Linked DNA regions of Methanococcus vannielii SB. The main gene of each other region encodes a partner of the protein of the gene in region 2 in a complex. Links are inferred from orthologs where the notes say so. Each region holds a gene or a part of one and is shown on either strand. Other genes may lie near its edges.

What was found.
Region 1: the proteins of mcrC (region 2) and MEVAN_RS06300 are in contact, whole or in part, in a cryo-EM structure (PDB 8S7X), measured with the Methanococcus maripaludis proteins. The link is inferred for Methanococcus vannielii SB from one-to-one orthologs. Residues at the interface, in WP_011171501.1 of Methanococcus maripaludis: Asp143, Met144, Glu145, Ala148, Ala149, Thr154, Lys155, Asn156, Val157, Met158, Pro159, Leu160; in WP_011169945.1 of Methanococcus maripaludis: Tyr18, Asn20, Thr21, Thr23, Glu31, Lys33, Trp38, Leu40, Asp44, Ile45, Tyr46, Tyr47, Arg48, Leu51.

The regions. Positions count from the first base shown.
Region 1 is NC_009634.1:1,240,778-1,249,081, forward strand. What follows is about bases 2,711-5,489. They hold MEVAN_RS06300 (DUF2098 family protein), read right to left. Parts: upstream 4,353-5,489; coding sequence 4,068-4,352; downstream 2,711-4,067. Other genes in these bases: MEVAN_RS06290 (2-oxoacid:acceptor oxidoreductase subunit alpha), read left to right, coding at 2,711-2,945; MEVAN_RS06295 (TIGR03576 family pyridoxal phosphate-dependent enzyme), read right to left, coding at 2,956-4,029. Outside these bases: MEVAN_RS06280 (DUF2254 family protein), read left to right, coding at 1-789; MEVAN_RS06285 (RIO1 family regulatory kinase/ATPase domain-containing protein), read left to right, coding at 901-1,779; more of MEVAN_RS06290, read left to right, coding at 1,854-2,710.
Region 2 is NC_009634.1:893,733-902,027, reverse strand. What follows is about bases 5,526-8,295. They hold mcrC (methyl-coenzyme M reductase I operon protein C), read right to left. Parts: upstream 7,324-8,295; coding sequence 6,727-7,323; downstream 5,526-6,726. Other genes in these bases: mcrB (coenzyme-B sulfoethylthiotransferase subunit beta), read right to left, coding at 7,827-8,295; mcrD (methyl-coenzyme M reductase operon protein D), read right to left, coding at 7,333-7,815; mcrG (coenzyme-B sulfoethylthiotransferase subunit gamma), read right to left, coding at 5,935-6,717; mcrA (coenzyme-B sulfoethylthiotransferase subunit alpha), read right to left, coding at 5,526-5,887. In the rest of the region: mtrA (tetrahydromethanopterin S-methyltransferase subunit A), read right to left, coding at 1-389; mtrA (tetrahydromethanopterin S-methyltransferase subunit A), read right to left, coding at 406-1,125; MEVAN_RS04475 (tetrahydromethanopterin S-methyltransferase subunit B), read right to left, coding at 1,146-1,472; tetrahydromethanopterin S-methyltransferase subunit MtrC, read right to left, coding at 1,482-2,291; mtrD (tetrahydromethanopterin S-methyltransferase subunit D), read right to left, coding at 2,326-3,033; mtrE (tetrahydromethanopterin S-methyltransferase subunit E), read right to left, coding at 3,059-3,958; more of mcrA, read right to left, coding at 4,226-5,525.

The DNA.
Region 1 (8,304 bases), 350 kb from region 2 along the record:
GGTGCACCATTTTCAATTTCAAGGGAGGCAATAATTTCGCTTGAAAAAATTTTTAAATACGAACTTGAAAGAAATACTGACCTTTCACTAAGGGCATTATTAGGGATTAAAAAAATAGGGCTTTTATATGCCCAAGAATTTGAATTAAAGATAGATAATGTGGATGAAAGAAAAATGCTTCTAACTGCTTTCAACCGGCTCCAAAATATTTTGGAATATTTACTTTTAAGGTTTAAAAATTGTGAAAAAGTATCTCTTGAAAAATTAGAAGCATGGATTGAAATATATTTTGAAATTTTACGCATAAACGAACAAATTTTATTTAAATTACACTCTAAACGAATTTTGAATTCTAAAGATGCAGAAATTTTAATAATGGAATCATTAAATTCATTTTCAAACCCATTCGTTAGATTTATTTTAGTTTTTAACAATGATGAAGTTATTAAAAAAATGCTTTTAAAAACATTAGAAACGTTAAAGTCTTACTTTAAATTAGTATTGGAATTGAAAAATGAAAATATAGGGGATTTTTCGGAATATTTTTTAAAATTAACCGCAGTTTACGGTAAACTATTGGATGAATTCTACGAAAAATCTAATTATTCCATAATACACATAATTATAAGTGATATGGTTGAAATAACGGAAAATTCTAATGGATACTGTACTTTTAACAATTTATTTGAAAATTATAAATTTAAAAACGAATCAGACGTTCAAAAAGCTGAATACTTTAAAGAACTGAAAAAAAGGTATATCTTAAATCTTTCAAAAAACACTGAATAAAAAAAATGATTAAAATTTTATATCATCAAGATGTAGTATCTTAAAAACACTAAAATCTAAAAACCTAATCGGGTGTAAAAAATCGAAAAAATTCTAGCTTCAATAAGGGAAATGGAAGAAAACGATTGGAAATTATTACGTATAGTTGAAATTTCAATGAAAAATCACGAATGGGTTCCAATTCAAGATTTAAAACGAAAAACGGGATTTCATGAAAAAGAACTTGCGTTTAGAATAAGTAGGTTAAATAAATTTCGATTCACAAATAAGTCAAATTATGGTTATAGGTTATCTCACTATGGGTATGATGCTTTAGCAATGAATGCATTTATAAAAAAGGAATTAATAACAGGAATTGGCGGTAAAGTTGGAGTTGGGAAAGAGGGCAACGTTTATCACGTTCTGTTAACTAACACTCGTGAAGCCGTTTTAAAACTTCATATCCTTGGTAGAACTTGTTTTTCCATGGGAAAAAGATATAGGGAATATCTCGCAAACAAAAGGCACATAAGCTGGCTTTATGCATCAAGACTGACTGCAGAACGGGAATTTAATATTTTAAGCCATTTATTCCCTATAGTAAAAGTTCCTGAGCCGATAGAACAGAACCGTCATGCGTTAATTATTGGAAAGCTTCACGGTGAAGAACTAAAGCGAGTAGATGTAGAAAAATTGGATGTAAATCCTGAGGAACTATTTATGAAAATTATCAAAGAAGTTAAAAAAGCATATTCCCTTGGATTTATACACGGAGATTTAAGTGAATTTAACGTATTAATCAATTCAGAAGGTGATTTTTTAATAATCGACTGGCCTCAAGCAATAGAAGTTGGAAAAAAAGGTAAAGTTGACAAACTGCCTTTTGAAGAGGTTGAATACGATGAAGAGTTTTATTTAAAAAGAGACCTTGAAAATCTTTTAAGGTACTTCAAAAAATATGGGGTTGATGAAAGTTTGGATAAATTATATAATTATGTTATTGAAAAATAAGAAAGTACTAAGAAAAGTAAGTACTATATTGAATATATTATATCATTACAACTTGCGAGATTTTGGTGATTTCCATGGTAAAAATTGATTTCATGCAGGGAAATATGGCCTGTGTTGAAGGTGCAATAAAAGCAGGATGCAACTTTTTTGGAGGATATCCAATAACTCCTTCAACAGAGGTTGCAGAAGGAATGGCAAAGAAACTTCCAAAAGTTGGCGGATTTTATTCCCAATTGGAAGATGAAATTGCAAGTATGGCTGCAGTAATCGGTGCAAGCTGGGCAGGAGCAAAATCAATGACTGCGACAAGTGGCCCAGGAATGAGTTTAATGCTTGAAAACATCGGTTATGCATTTATGACAGAAACTCCTTGTGTAATTGTAAATGTTCAAAGGGGCGGCCCTTCAACAGGGCAACCGACCGCAGCAGCTCAAGGAGATATGATGCAGGTTCGTTGGGGGAGCCAAGGTGATTATGAACCAATAGCGTTATGCCCTTCTTCAGTACAGGAGATGTATGATTTTACAATAATGGCATTTAATTATGCTGAAAAGTATAGAATTCCGGTATTTATAATGGCAGATGAAATTATCGGCCACATGCGAGAAAAGGTAGTTTTACACGATGAAATTGAAGTAGTAAACCGTAAAAAGCCTGTAGAGAAACCTTGTAAAAAACCATTTCCATTTGATAAACTTGTTTCAGAAATGCCCACATTTGGTGAAGGGTATAATATCCACGTAACTGGTTTAACACATGGGGAAAATGGATATCCTGACGTTTCTTCGGAAACACACGATAAATTAGTTAGGAGAATTTGTAACAAAATTTTAGACAGTACTGATGATATTGTACAATACGAAGGAAAATATACTGATAGCGAAACGATGTTTATTTGCTATGGGACGCCTTCAAGAACCGTTAAATATACCGTTGAATCATTAAGGGCAGAAGGAAAAGATGTTGGATATATACGATTAAAAACAGTCTTTCCATTTCCAAGAGACTTAATTAAAAACTTAAATGCTTCAAAAATAATCGTTCCAGAAATGAACTTAGGACAAATTTCAGAAGAAGTAATGAAGTACGCAAAATGCGATGTAGTATTATCTGGAAAAATTGGTGGCGAATTACATAGGCCCGAAGAACTAAAAAAATTAATTTAAATTTAAAATTTTATTTTTTTAATGGGTTAGATGCCAAAATTGCATTTATAATATACTCATCAGAGATTTTATCTGCATCTTTTGAACAAAAGTCTATTCTTAGAGTTTTACTTGCCCCGGGCATTCCCGCAGCAGCAATCGTGATAATGCCAAAATTTTCAAGAAGATTCATTGCTGAAGTAATGGCTTGTTCTTCAGAAATGCCTTTTATTAAAAATCCTGTGGGCGTCTTTTGATAAGAAACTCCTTCTTTGTTAAAAACATTTAAATCGATATGTTCTGCTCTTTTAAATGCTCTTTTTAATTCTTCAATGTCAAAATCTTCAATTGCTTTTATAACTGCAGCCATTATTGGAGATTGGGCTTCAAGTCCAAATTTTAATCCTTCAGAGTAAATTTTATCTACTAATTCTTTATTTCCAGCAAGTAATCCTGCTCTTGGGCCTTTCATTAATTTATCCATGCTTGTAACTACTAAATCTGCACCCATTTCAAGTGCCGGCGGTTCATTATGGAGTTTTCTAAGTCTTGCACCAGATGCATCGTCAAAAAATGTTATTGAACCCTTATTTTTTGCAATATTTATTAAATCCTCGGCAATATCTCTTGAAGTTATTTTATGATCCATCGTAGCTCCAGTAATTACCGTTACTGTTTCATTATCTATTTTTGAGATTATCTCATCTTTTAAATCACTTTCAAAGTATTTCATTCCAAAAATATTGCAACTTTTAGGAATTGAAGGGTGGGAGGGTCTTTCAGGAACAAAATGGACAACGTTTTTAAAAGATTTTGAAAGGGTCATAATCGTTGATAAAATTGCAGAAGATGTCCTGTTAAAACATGCTGCACCATGGGCCCCTTCATGTCCTGAAAGATGTTTTACTCCTAGCTCATTTATTTTCTCAGAAAATATTGCAGGCCCAACATAGGTTTCAAGTAAATTTAGATAATTTTTACTAATTTCAAATCCTCCGGAAAGGCCAGTCAGGTCATAAATTCCATTTCTTCCGCTACAATCTAATTTATTTTTAATAAGGGCCCTTGCCTTGTTTAACCTGTTTAACTCTTTGGAATCATCCATAAAACGCACCTTACATTTCAAAATTATGTACGATATAATTAACCGGCTCCACAGGAACCTTCACTTCCTCCAGAGCTTAAGTCAATATTTTCCCCGTTTATCCTTTTAATGAGTTCATCTTTATCGTATTTTTTGTCTAAATCTTTTTTAATACTGTCAACAACTTCTAAAAGATTAGACATATAAAGAATTCCGTTATTTAAAAGAATCCATTCCTTTTTACCTTCTATTTTAATAGATTGGACTGTTCCATACGTTCCGGTGTTTATATATTTTACATGGGATCCGATATCTATTTGCTTACCATTTCGGTCACTTACCATGAAATCACCTCAATGTATATTAAGAATTGCTGTAAATATATATTATTGTTACATACCTAAAAACAATACATATTACAACACGTTTTCATATTATGCAAATCAAAGTGATCGCCTGAACTAAATCACTCAGGTGTGATGTAAGCCCACAATCTAGGTGAAACCTAGATAGCGACCAAATAAAATGTCATTTCCTTTAATGTAAAAATGACGTACTCCACGAGAGTGTGAGCGTAAAATTCTTTTACGCCACAAAATTCCGGTTGATCCCGCCGGAGGCTACTGCTATTGGGGTTCGACTAAGCCATGCGAGTCTATGGTTTCGGCCATGGCGGACGGCTCATTAACACGTGGTTAACTTAACCTCAGGTGGAGCATAACCTTGGGAAACTGAGGATAATTCTCCATAAGAAAAGCAGTCTGGAACGATTCTTTTCTGAAAGCATATGCGCCCGAGGATAGGACTGCGCTCGATTAGGTAGTTGGTGGGGTAATGGCCCACCAAGCCTACGATCGATACGGGCCTTGAGAGAGGGAGCCCGGAGATGGGGACTGAGACACGGCCCCAGGCCCTACGGGGCGCAGCAGGCGCGAAACCTCCGCAATGCACGAAAGTGCGACGGGGGGACCCCAAGTGCTCATGCACAGCATGGGCTTTTATCAAGTGTAAACAGCTTGAGGAATAAGGGCTGGGCAAGTTCGGTGCCAGCAGCCGCGGTAATACCGACGGCCCGAGTGGTAGCCACTCTTATTGGGCCTAAAGCGTCCGTAGCCGGTCCAGTAAGTCCCTGTTTAAATTCTCTGGCTTAACCAGAGGACTGGCAGGGATACTGCTGGACTTGGGACCGGGAGAGGACAAGGGTACTCCAGGGGTAGCGGTGAAATGTGTTGATCCTTGGAGGACCACCTATGGCGAAGGCACTTGTCTGGAACGGGTCCGACGGTGAGGGACGAAAGCCAGGGGCGCGAACCGGATTAGATACCCGGGTAGTCCTGGCCGTAAACTCTGCGAACTAGGTGTCACCTGGGCCTCGAGCCCAGGTGGTGCCGAAGGGAAGCCGTTAAGTTCGCCGCCTGGGGAGTACGGTCGCAAGACTGAAACTTAAAGGAATTGGCGGGGGAGCACCACAACGGGTGGAGCCTGCGGTTTAATTGGATTCAACGCCGGGCATCTCACCAGGAGCGACAGCATGATGACGGCCAGGTTGACGACCTTGCCTGAAGCGCTGAGAGGTGGTGCATGGCCATCGTCAGCTCGTACCGCGAGGCGTCCTGTTAAGTCAGGTAACGAGCGAGACCCGTGCCCTATGTTGCGACTACTTTCTCCGGAAGGTAAGCACTCATAGGGGACCGCTAGCGCTAAGCTAGAGGAAGGAGCGGGCAACGATAGGTCCGCATGCCCCGAATCTCCTGGGCTACACGCGGGCTACAATGGCTAGGACAATGGGCTGCTACCCTGAAAAGGGACGCGAATCTCCGAAACCTAGTCGTAGTTCGGATCGTGGGCTGTAACTCGCCCACGTGAAGCTGGAATCCGTAGTAATCGCAGTTCATAATACTGCGGTGAATGTGTCCCTGCTCCTTGCACACACCGCCCGTCACACCACCCGAGTTGGGTTCAGGTGAGGCCTTGGCCTTTGGCTAGGGTCGAACCTGGGCTCAGCGAGGGGGGTGAAGTCGTAACAAGGTAGCCGTAGGGGAACCTGCGGCTGGATCACCTCCTAAAAAAAGAACATTTTGGTCGCTACTAGGCACTAAATGATTGTGGGCTTAATTTTTTTGCCCAGCTCGTAATTTTTAGATTACGATCTAGGGGCCGGATATTAATGATGGTCGTGCACAAGCTTTCATATCTGGTGTTATCCAGATGTCTAATTTTATCTATTACCCTACCTGGGGAATGGCTTGGCTTGAAACGCCGATGAAGGACGTGGTAAGCTGCGATAAGCCTAGGCGAGGCGCATACAGCCTTTGAACCTAGGATTTCCGAATGGGACTTCCTACTTTTGTAATCCGTAAGGATTGGTAACGCGGGGGATTGAAGCATCTTAGTACCCGCAGGAAAAGAAATCAACTGAGATTCCGTTAGTAGAGGCGATTGAACACGGATCAGGGCAAACTGAATCCCTTCGGGGAGATGTGGTGTTATAGGGCCTTCTTTTCGCCTGTTGAGAAAAGCTGAAGTTGACTGGAACGTCACACTATAGAGGGTGAAAGTCCCGTAAGCGCAATCGATTCAGGTTTGAAGTGTCCCTGAGTACCGTGCGTTGGATATCGCGCGGGAATTTGGGAGGCATCAACTTCCAACTCTAAATACGTTTCAAGACCGATAGCGTACTAGTACCGCGAGGGAAAGCTGAAAAGCACCCTTAACAGGGTGTGAAAAGAGCCTGAAACCAGGTAGGTATGGAATGGCGTGGCCCCAAAGGCAACTGTTCTGAAGGAAACCGTCGCAAGGCGGCTGTACGAAGAACAGAGCCAGGGTTGCGTCCTCCGTTTCGAAAAACGGGCCGGGGAGTGTATTGTTGTGGCGAGCTTAAGATCTTCACGATCGAAGGCGTAGGGAAACCAACAAGTCCGCAGAATCTTTAGGGACGGGGTCTTAAGGGCCCGGAGTCACAGCAATACGACCCGAAACCGGGCGATCTAGGCCGGGGCAAGGTGAAGTCCCTCAACTGAGGGATGGAGGCCTGCAGAGTTGTTGCCGTTCGAAGCACTCTTCTGACCTCGGTCTAGGGGTGAAAGGCCAATCGAGCCCGGAGATAGCTGGTTCCCCTCGAAGTGACTCTCAGGTCAGCCAGAGTTCAGGTAGTCGGCAGGGTAGAGCACTGATAAGATGGTTAGGGGAAGAAATTCCTCGCTGTTTTGTCAAACTCCGAACCTGTCGTCGCCGTAGGCTCTGAGTGAGGGCATACGGGTAAGCTGTATGTCCGAGACGGGAATAGCCGAGACTTGGGTTAAGGCCCCTAAATGCCGATTAAGTGTGAACACGAAGGGCGTCCTTGGTCTAAGACAGCAGGGAGGTTGGCTTAGAAGCAGCCACCCTTTAAAGAGTGCGTAACAGCTCACCTGTCGAGATCAAGGGCCCCGAAAATGGACGGGGCTAAATCGGCTGCCGAGACCCAAGGGCACCGCAAGGTGATCCCGTAGGGGGGCGTTCTGCGAGGGCAGAAGTTCGGCTGTGAAGTCGAGTGGACCTCGTAGAAATGAAGATCCCGGTAGTAGTAACAGCATAAGTGGGGTGAGAATCCCCACCGCCGAAGGGGCAAGGGTTCCACAGCAATGTTTGTCAGCTGTGGGTAAGCCGGTCCTAACTCTCGAGGTAACTCCTTTGAGAGGAAAGGGAAACAGGTTAATATTCCTGTGCCATCTAGATACGCGTGGCAACACAAGGTTAGTTTCCAACGCTTCTGGGTAGGCTGAGTGTTCTTGTCTGGACATTCAAGCTTATAAGTCCGGGGAGAGTTGTAATAACGAGAACCGGATGAAAGAGTGATGAGCTCTCCGTTAGGAGAGTTCGGCCGATCTCTGGAGCCCGTGAAAAGGGAACTAGCAAGGATTCTAGATGTCCGTACCCAGAACCGACACTGGTGCCCCTAGGTGAGTATCCTAAGGCGTAGCGGATGAATCTAGTCGAGGGAAGTCGGCAAATTGGCTCCGTAACTTCGGGAGAAGGAGTGCCAGTGATCTTGTTTAAATATGGGATCGCTGGTCGCAGTGACCAGGGAGGTCCGACTGTTTAATACAAACATAGGTCTTAGCGAGCCTGAAAAGGTGTGTACTAAGGCCGACGCCTGCCCAGTGCTGGTACGTGAACCCCGGTTCCAACCGGGCGAAGCGCCAGTAAACGGCGGGGGTAACTATAACCCTCTTAAGGTAGCGAAATTCCTTGTCGGGCAAGTTCCGACCTGCATGAATGGCGTAACGAGACCTCCACTGTCCCCGACTAGAATCC
Region 2 (8,295 bases):
ATCTGTTTTTGGAATCTTCCAACAGGCTCTTTTCCTACGTTTTCCATGAATGGAATTGCACCTTTAGCGCCGATGATACCACCATCGTCACCGATTCCGTTTTCATATAATGCTTTTAAGCACTGACCTGTAATATGCCCTTGAACTTCAGATCCTGCAATTATCATAAATCTAATGTTTGGGTTTGAAATGTAGTTTGCAACAACTTTTTCGATTCCTAAGTTTTCTGTGTGGCATGGCCCTGAAATAGCTGCACCTGCGTCAATAGCAGCTTGGTCTAAACCGTGGGAACCTAGTGTAACAACTGCAACACAACTTTCAGGGTTCCCCACTACATATTCACCGTTCGCAACAGGCCATCCTGCTGCAGGGGCTTTTTTATTTGCCATTGTTTGCACCTCCTCCTTAGAGTAATGAGAATACCAATATTGAAAGGAATAAACCTATTGCAATACCTTGGATTTTTCCATTATAATATCCGGAATTGAATTTAGCAACCATTGCAGCTTCATTCATTTTTTCTGAGATAATTCTCATTCTAGCTTCCAATAAAGCCATTTCTGGTGATGTAGGTTTTATTGTAGTTGAATCTTCGCCAGCAACCTTTTTACCGCCTTCTAATTCGACAACCATTGCATCTTCTTCAAGTGCCCCAGGATCTTTTGAAATGCAGTTTTTAATTGCTTCAGTAATTTTTCCCTTGTCTTCAACATCAATCAAATTGACGCATTCAACAATCTGTTTTTGGAATCTTCCAACAGGCTCTTTTCCTACGTTTTCCATGAATGGAATTGCACCTTTAGCGCCGATGATACCACCATCGTCACCGATTCCGTTTTCATATAATGCTTTTAAGCACTGACCTGTAATATGCCCTTGAACTTCAGATCCTGCAATTATCATAAATCTAATGTTTGGGTTTGAAATGTAGTTTGCAACAACTTTTTCGATTCCTAAGTTTTCTGTGTGGCATGGCCCTGAAATAGCTGCACCTGCGTCAATAGCAGCTTGGTCTAAACCGTGGGAACCTAGTGTAACAACTGCAACACAACTTTCAGGGTTCCCCACTACATATTCACCGTTCGCAACAGGCCATCCTGCTGCAGGGGCTTTTTTATTTGCCATTGTTTGCACCTCCTATTAGATTACAACCCTATTAAGCTTAAATTCATTTTAATAGTCAATATTGTTACGAGAACAAGAATTGACATAGTTACCCAGAAACCAAAGAACATTCCTTGAAATAGACCTCCAGTTTTATAGGTCCCATCTCTTCCTTTGTATGATTTCATTGGCGCATTTCTAGGGTCAAGTGAATTTTCCAATGCTTTTGCAAAGTATGCTAATTTGTTAATTTGTTCTTCAACAGGGTGTAAATCTACAACGAGAATGTCTTTTCTCATTTCAGCTATTAAACCTGAATCAATGTCCATTACAACGTGGATTTCAGGACATACTTTGACTATCTCCATTTTACCACCTTACTCCTTCTTAGGTAATTCTGGTACGTACTTAACTTCGCAAGCATCAGCAAGAGACATGCTTACAAATGAACCATAAGTGTATATCCAGAATACTGCAGCTACTAATATTGAAACAATGTCTAATTTTGCAATTGAGAATACTAACCATGCCATTAATCCGCAAGCTGTAGCAAGAGTTATTGTTCTCTTGTGACTTTCATTTGGACCGATACATGCGTTAAATGGGTGTAAAATTGACATACCTGCTGCAATAAATGCTAATGCAATAATTCCATTGTTAATTGCACCATTGATAATTAAATCTGCTGAAAATCCGCCTGCAAATGCAGTACAGAACCCCAAAATTGCTAAAGCTCCCATTAATGAAAGTTTCGTCATACTTGAAACAATAATTGGAACTTTCATTCCTACGGGGTTTTGAGTTAATTTACCTACAATAAATCCAACTATAATTGCAACGACTGCAGCAATAATTGGCGTAGCTAAAACTAAATCAAAAGGCAATGCAACTGAACCAGCTAATACTGATGGTATTAAAACTCCTGCTAAAGCTGAAATTGTACCCATTCCTAAACTTACCATTCCTATTGATGGAACACCAGTACCTAATCCGTATGCGGCTACTCTTCTTGTAGTATTTGCGCCTGCAACACATGCTCCTGCTGCTAATAATCCTCCTAAGAGCATAGCGAGTGATGGAACAAAGTGTGCAATGTACATTCCAATGAGTGATAATACAGCACCAATCACTAAAACTTGGTTTTCAGGGAAAAGTTCTGCTGCGTGTCCTCCGCCACCATGTGACATAATTACACCTCGATATTTTTTGAAAGTTACAGACTTAAAGTCCCATAGCCATTCCGATTAATACAGCTCCTGTAATCAAGGATGAAACAAATGAAGCAATAACTCCGTTTGGCATTTTCTTAAATTTAGGGTCGTGGAATCCTTCGATTGTACCACCAATATTGTAGGACGCTAAAACAGCGTTCATAAAGAAGAATCCAACTGCTAAAACACCAGCAACGGGCGCAGTAAATCCTAACTGTTGGAGTGCAATGTATGCAAGAGCACCACCGATACCACCGAGTGCTGCACCAACTGTACCGCTAACAAAACATACTGTTGGAATTCCGTGTCCGGTAGTACCTGGCGTAATATACGGTTTTTGAATATCTCCTGTAATTGGGTCTTTTTCACACTTATCTGCTGCAGGGACGATACCAATACCGTATACGTAGATAATTTGCCCGATTAACATCGTAAGACCTAACATTATCATCGCACCAACTGCTCCAGAGAGCATGATTAATGCCAAGTGAACTGGGTCAGCTAATGAAACTCCCGCTTGTGAAGCCATTGTAGCCGCAGCTAAAAGTCCTGTAAATCCAGCACCTGCTGCTAACTGTGTTGTACCTGTACCTACCCCTGTTGATGTAGCCATTGCAGCTGGAGCACCACCTACTGGAACGAAGTGAACGCTTGCATTAATAATGGCACCTGCAATGGTTATTTCCGCAAGAGGTAATATAAAGCTTGTAGCATCCATAATATCACCAATCTTCCTTATTTTATTAATTTCTGTATGGTCCGTACTTGTTTCTAGCAAATACCTCTATTTTTCTGTTGAGGATCATTGCAGCGACCACCACTAAGAGACCTACTACAAGTGCGATTGATGTTTTTGTTACTAAGTCTCCACCAATAATGTTACCTACGATGCTTCTCCATCCATCGAGGAAGATGATTAAACCAAAGCATAATCCGGTAAGTGGACCACCAAGTCTTGAACAGAAGTATGATGAGTCTAAACCGTTTCTAATTCCGTATTCTGCATAAATATCGATGTCACCCTGATTAGCAACAGGAATGCCCCCACCAAATGCGTATTTTTGGTATTCTCTTTCAGCACCATAATGAACGTCACCTGTTGATGAACCAATCGCACCTACGGTAATACCGAAAATTAACGCTACTAATGGCAATGGGAATGGGTTTCCTAAAGCAGTTACTGCTAAGTAAGCTGCAAGAACCATCGTGAAAACAGCGATAAATCCATGACCTACAATTGGGCCAATATGTGATGTAAGAACATCCATGTAAACAGGCTGCCCGAATTTTTGGGACTGACCTACAGTTCTTCCTAAAAATGCACTAACTGAATAAGCTCCGTGAACGATTGCAGCGACACCTGAACCAATGATTAATGCTAAAACAGCGTTTAATCCGGCGTTAATAAGTGCCCAAGCAACTGAACCTGCAACTGCAACATACAAACCGTACGATACAGGCTCTCCAGAAATTGCTTTGTTGAAGTATCTGTGAATATTGCCCATTTGGGGACCTAATTGAACCTGAGAGTTAGGGTTTGACTGTGAACCTACATCAGATTCCAAGTCTTCAGCACAACCTGAAACAGTTGCTGCTGCCCCAGCAAGGGCTAATGCCCCCAGAGAAATCAATGTTGGATCCATTATTTCACCTCACAATATACGGGAATGTTAGCTATGACTTCTAGTGGCTTTAAAGCCTAGAACGTTATCTATGCCGTTAGCTAATCAGTTAATATCTTGTTATACTATATATATTACTTTGCATTCGTTTTTTTAAAAAACAAAGCCTAATTTTCCTTTAATTTAATTAAAGTATATTTTAATTAGCAATATTGTTAATGATTCCGAAACAATATATAATAGGTATAAAAAAAGGAAGCCAAAAGGCCTCCTTAAATATTCATAGGATTATTTTGCAGGTAAGATAACGTCTCTTTCTCCTGCAGCGTCGAATTCTCTTAATGCTCCTCTTGCAAATTCTTTTCTTGGTTTTGAAAAGTCAAATACAAGCATTGGGTCAGCGAATGCAACTTTAATTAATGCACTCATTGCAAATGCATCTCCTCTTGCTGAGTGAGCAGCTTGTGCAATACCTGCGTATTCTCCCTGGTGACCTACGTTCATTGCGTAGTTAGGGTAGTTAGGCCCCCTTAATTCAAGAGGTGCAGATTCGTCGTTTCTGATTGCGAGTGAGTTTGAAGCACCACATTGGTCCTGCAAGTCGTAACCATAGAATCCAAGTCTACTGTGGTATTCTTTGTGTAATATTTGTGATAAGTACCAGCCGTTTACACCAGCGTTTGAGTTACCTGTTGCCATACATACACCGATACCGGATGCAGCAGCAGCAACTGCAGCTCTCTGTGATCCACCAAAGTGGTCTTCTAATAATGCGGGGTATTCATCGTACTGTTCTAATGAGTAGAGTGTAACTTCACTTGCAATGTCTTCTACTACGTCCATTGTAGCTTTAGTTCCCATTCTACCGTATTTTTTCTCTACGTAGTCAAGTGCATAGTATGAGAAATCGTCCAAGATATCGTCGGTGTATGCTGCTGTAGCGTATTGTGTGAAACCTACGCCACCAGACATGTATGCACCAAGCCATATTTGGTCATATAATGCAGCACCAGCTGCTACTACTTCTAATGACTGCTCAACTGGGTCGTCTGAAACTCTTGTAGTTTGTACAACGTCTGAAAGGATACCGAACTGGATTCCCCCTGGCTCGTTTGGACCTCTTGCTCTTCTTCCAGGTAAAGCGTTACCCATCTGAATTACGTCAGCGTGTTTTGAAGCATATGAGAAGTCAGCTGTTGCAGCTTCTCCTGCACAAAGTTTGTATGCGGTAATGAATGACATTCCAATCTGCATTGCAGACCATCTTGAGATTGTACCGCCGTCACATACTCTACCTACGAGTGATGGTACCCTTGATACTTGGTATGTTTTTTTACCGATAGCTTTTTTCAAAGCTTCAGCTTGTTCTGCTGGGAACAATTTGTTAATGTCAATTAAGAATCTACTGTCTAATTCCGCAGCTAATTCATCGTCACCAGTGAAGATTCTAGCGTATGAATCCCATGCAAGGGAAGGGTGAACTTCAACCATGTGTTCTTGAACAACTGCACCACCTGAAAGTGCGTGGTTAATTGTGTGCATGTATTCGTTGATTGTTTCAGGAGTTACTTCTACACCCAATCTTTTTTCTAAAACTGAGTGAGCAGTGTCCATACCTACAACAACTGTTCTTCTGATATCGTCCCATAACTGTTGGATAGCAGCGTTGTTCATGAAGTGTAAGTCGTCACCTTCACAGTATGAGTCAGTTCCTGACAATTTGTAAGGCATTAACTTTCTCTGTCCTAAAGGAACACCAATATCAGGGTTGTAAAGTGGAACTCCCTGTCTTTTTTCAGCTAAAACTTTTTCGTTAGCTGCAACAAATTCTCTTTTCCTAGCAGATTGTTCCCAACCGCCGTAGGTATAGAATTTTGTGTATTTTTCCTTTGGATCTTCTTCGAATTTTTCCTTTAATGCTTTCAAGAATAATCTTTTTTCAGCTTCCATAAGTTCACCTCAATGGCTTAAGAGGTTTTTTTTAATTTAAGAATTAATTATAATCCTTTGAATATTTCGTTTGTAGGGATGTATCCACCAAGAGTTCTTGCTCTGTGGATTCTCTTTACAACTTCAATAACTTCAGGGTCTGTTCTCATTGCGATACCATCTTTTCTGTAGATGGTTGTGATTTCTCTTAATTTTGCTTCAGGCATTGGTTCTCCAACGTCAACTGGCTGGTCGAGTGGCTTTCCAACCTGGTCTTTTACATACATTACGTGTCCGGTTTTTTCGTCGAACACACATCTTTGTAATGCGTCAAACATCATTCCGTTTTCATCTAATCTTAAGGAGTGGCCGTGTACAGTTGCACCTCTTACTCCTGATGTTGCAGGGTCAAAGAGTTCGGTATCCATAAGCAAGTTTTTGGAGAATTCTTCAAGGTCACTTTCTCTACATTCAACAACTTGTCTTCCTGAGAGCGTACCTGCATCTACTCCCCTTAATCTGATCATGTACAATCTTGACCTGTCGTATGGTTGAGCAGGAGCAAAATACATTGAGTCAGCAAACTGGATGTATCTAACCCTGTGTCCTTCCTTAGCACCGTTTAATGGCTCTACTAAGTCTCTTACGTAGTCAGCTGGCATGTCCATTTCTTCTAATGGTGGGTGAACTGTTTTGTAGTCTTCACCAGGCTGCCTGTGTCCCATGATTTTTACAACGTCTTCATCTGGGATTTCTCTTAATTTTTCCAATTCGTAGTTTGGATTTAAGTGATTTCGTCTGTTTTCAGCAACTTTTGTTGCTCCAGGGTAGAACTGAGGCTTATATGCCATAAGATCACCTTAACCTAAATGTTTTTTTATGCTTTCTATGATTTCATCAATCTTTTTTTGTGGGGAAGATTCCCCCCTTACTACGCCTGTAATAATTTCGACAATAGTGCCCTCAGTTTTAGGTTCTAAAGGCATTACGTCTAGGGTCTTAATTCCAATTTTTGCAAAGTCTTCCATGTCCACTGGAGACTGACAAACTATAATTGTAGGAATGGTCACGTACTTTAAGAATAACCTAGCTTTATAGATTATATGACTTTTTACGTTTCCAAAGTGAATTACACATAATTTATGTCGATTAACTTGTCGTGCTTCATCAGGTTTAAGCCCAAAAGTTGAGCCTAAACTTCCCTGTGGAGCATCTGAAGGAATTCCCCCTCCTGCATCCAATACTAGAACGCTGGTTTGAATTCCTGCTTCCCTTATTCCATAGGTAATTTCGCATACGGGTTTTGTAATATGCCTTCTCCCAGGCGACATTGCAACAACGACCACGTCGTTACGAAGTCCTTCTGCAAAAGTCCCCCTTTGAGCAAGTCCACCTCCTTCACCAAGACCCATAACAGCTCTACAGTCAACAATCTGTTCTTTTCTACCTACGGGCATAAAATCACATTATTCTGTCGAATTTTCACTTTTTGGAATCATTTTTACGGAATTTTGAAACTTACTTCTTGGATCAGTTGCACTTAATAATTTGGGGTCGATATTTTCAACCGCAGATTCCCCGTATTTTATAAAGTCTGATACTGTAGGAGTATCCCTTAAGAATTTACCCTTTGTTAACCGGTATCCAAATGGGAAAAGTTCTTTACAAAGTTCATCGATTTTTTCAATTTCGCTTTCATCCTTTAGTAAAACCCATAATCTTCCAACCTGAAGATTGAGTTCTACCGGAACTCCTTTAACAGTAATTTCCTTTTTTTCAGAATGATTTACCGGAGACCCTTTAGCAGGACCGTATCCTACTTTTTTAGGGAGTGATTCTCCATGTATTACTACTCTTTCAACAGTGCTAAATGAATAAGCACTATTTAGGAAGTTTTCAGTTGTTTCTGCTTTTAAATACCTATGTGGGAAGACTTCAAGTTCGATCATAGATTACTACCTTATAATTTATCTTTAATGTTTAATGCTCTTTCAATTACGTATTTCATCGGTTCCCTAAACTCGTCAAATGCTGAGTATACGGCACCAACTAATGCTGAAGTGTGTTCAGGTGAGAACATCTGCGTACCTGCATCTGCACACATTGCTGCACATACTGGAGGAATTGCAAATCCTTTGGAGTGTCTGGTTACAACGTGGTTTCCGTTAAAGATACCAGGTCCACCGCCACCGTAGATTGAGTGTGAGAAGAATGAGAATCCTACTGCAGTACCCATTGATCTACCGTAGTCAACACCCGGCAAACCAGTTTCGTACTCTAAAATGTCGTTATAGTACAGAATAACTGAAGCGATGTTTTGTGCAGCTCTTGCCGCACCACAGCTTACTGCTGCTGCTGCAACTAAACCTGCTGCTGCGTAAGCGTTCCACTTGTTTACATCAGCTGGCTTGTACATGTTAAATCCTGAG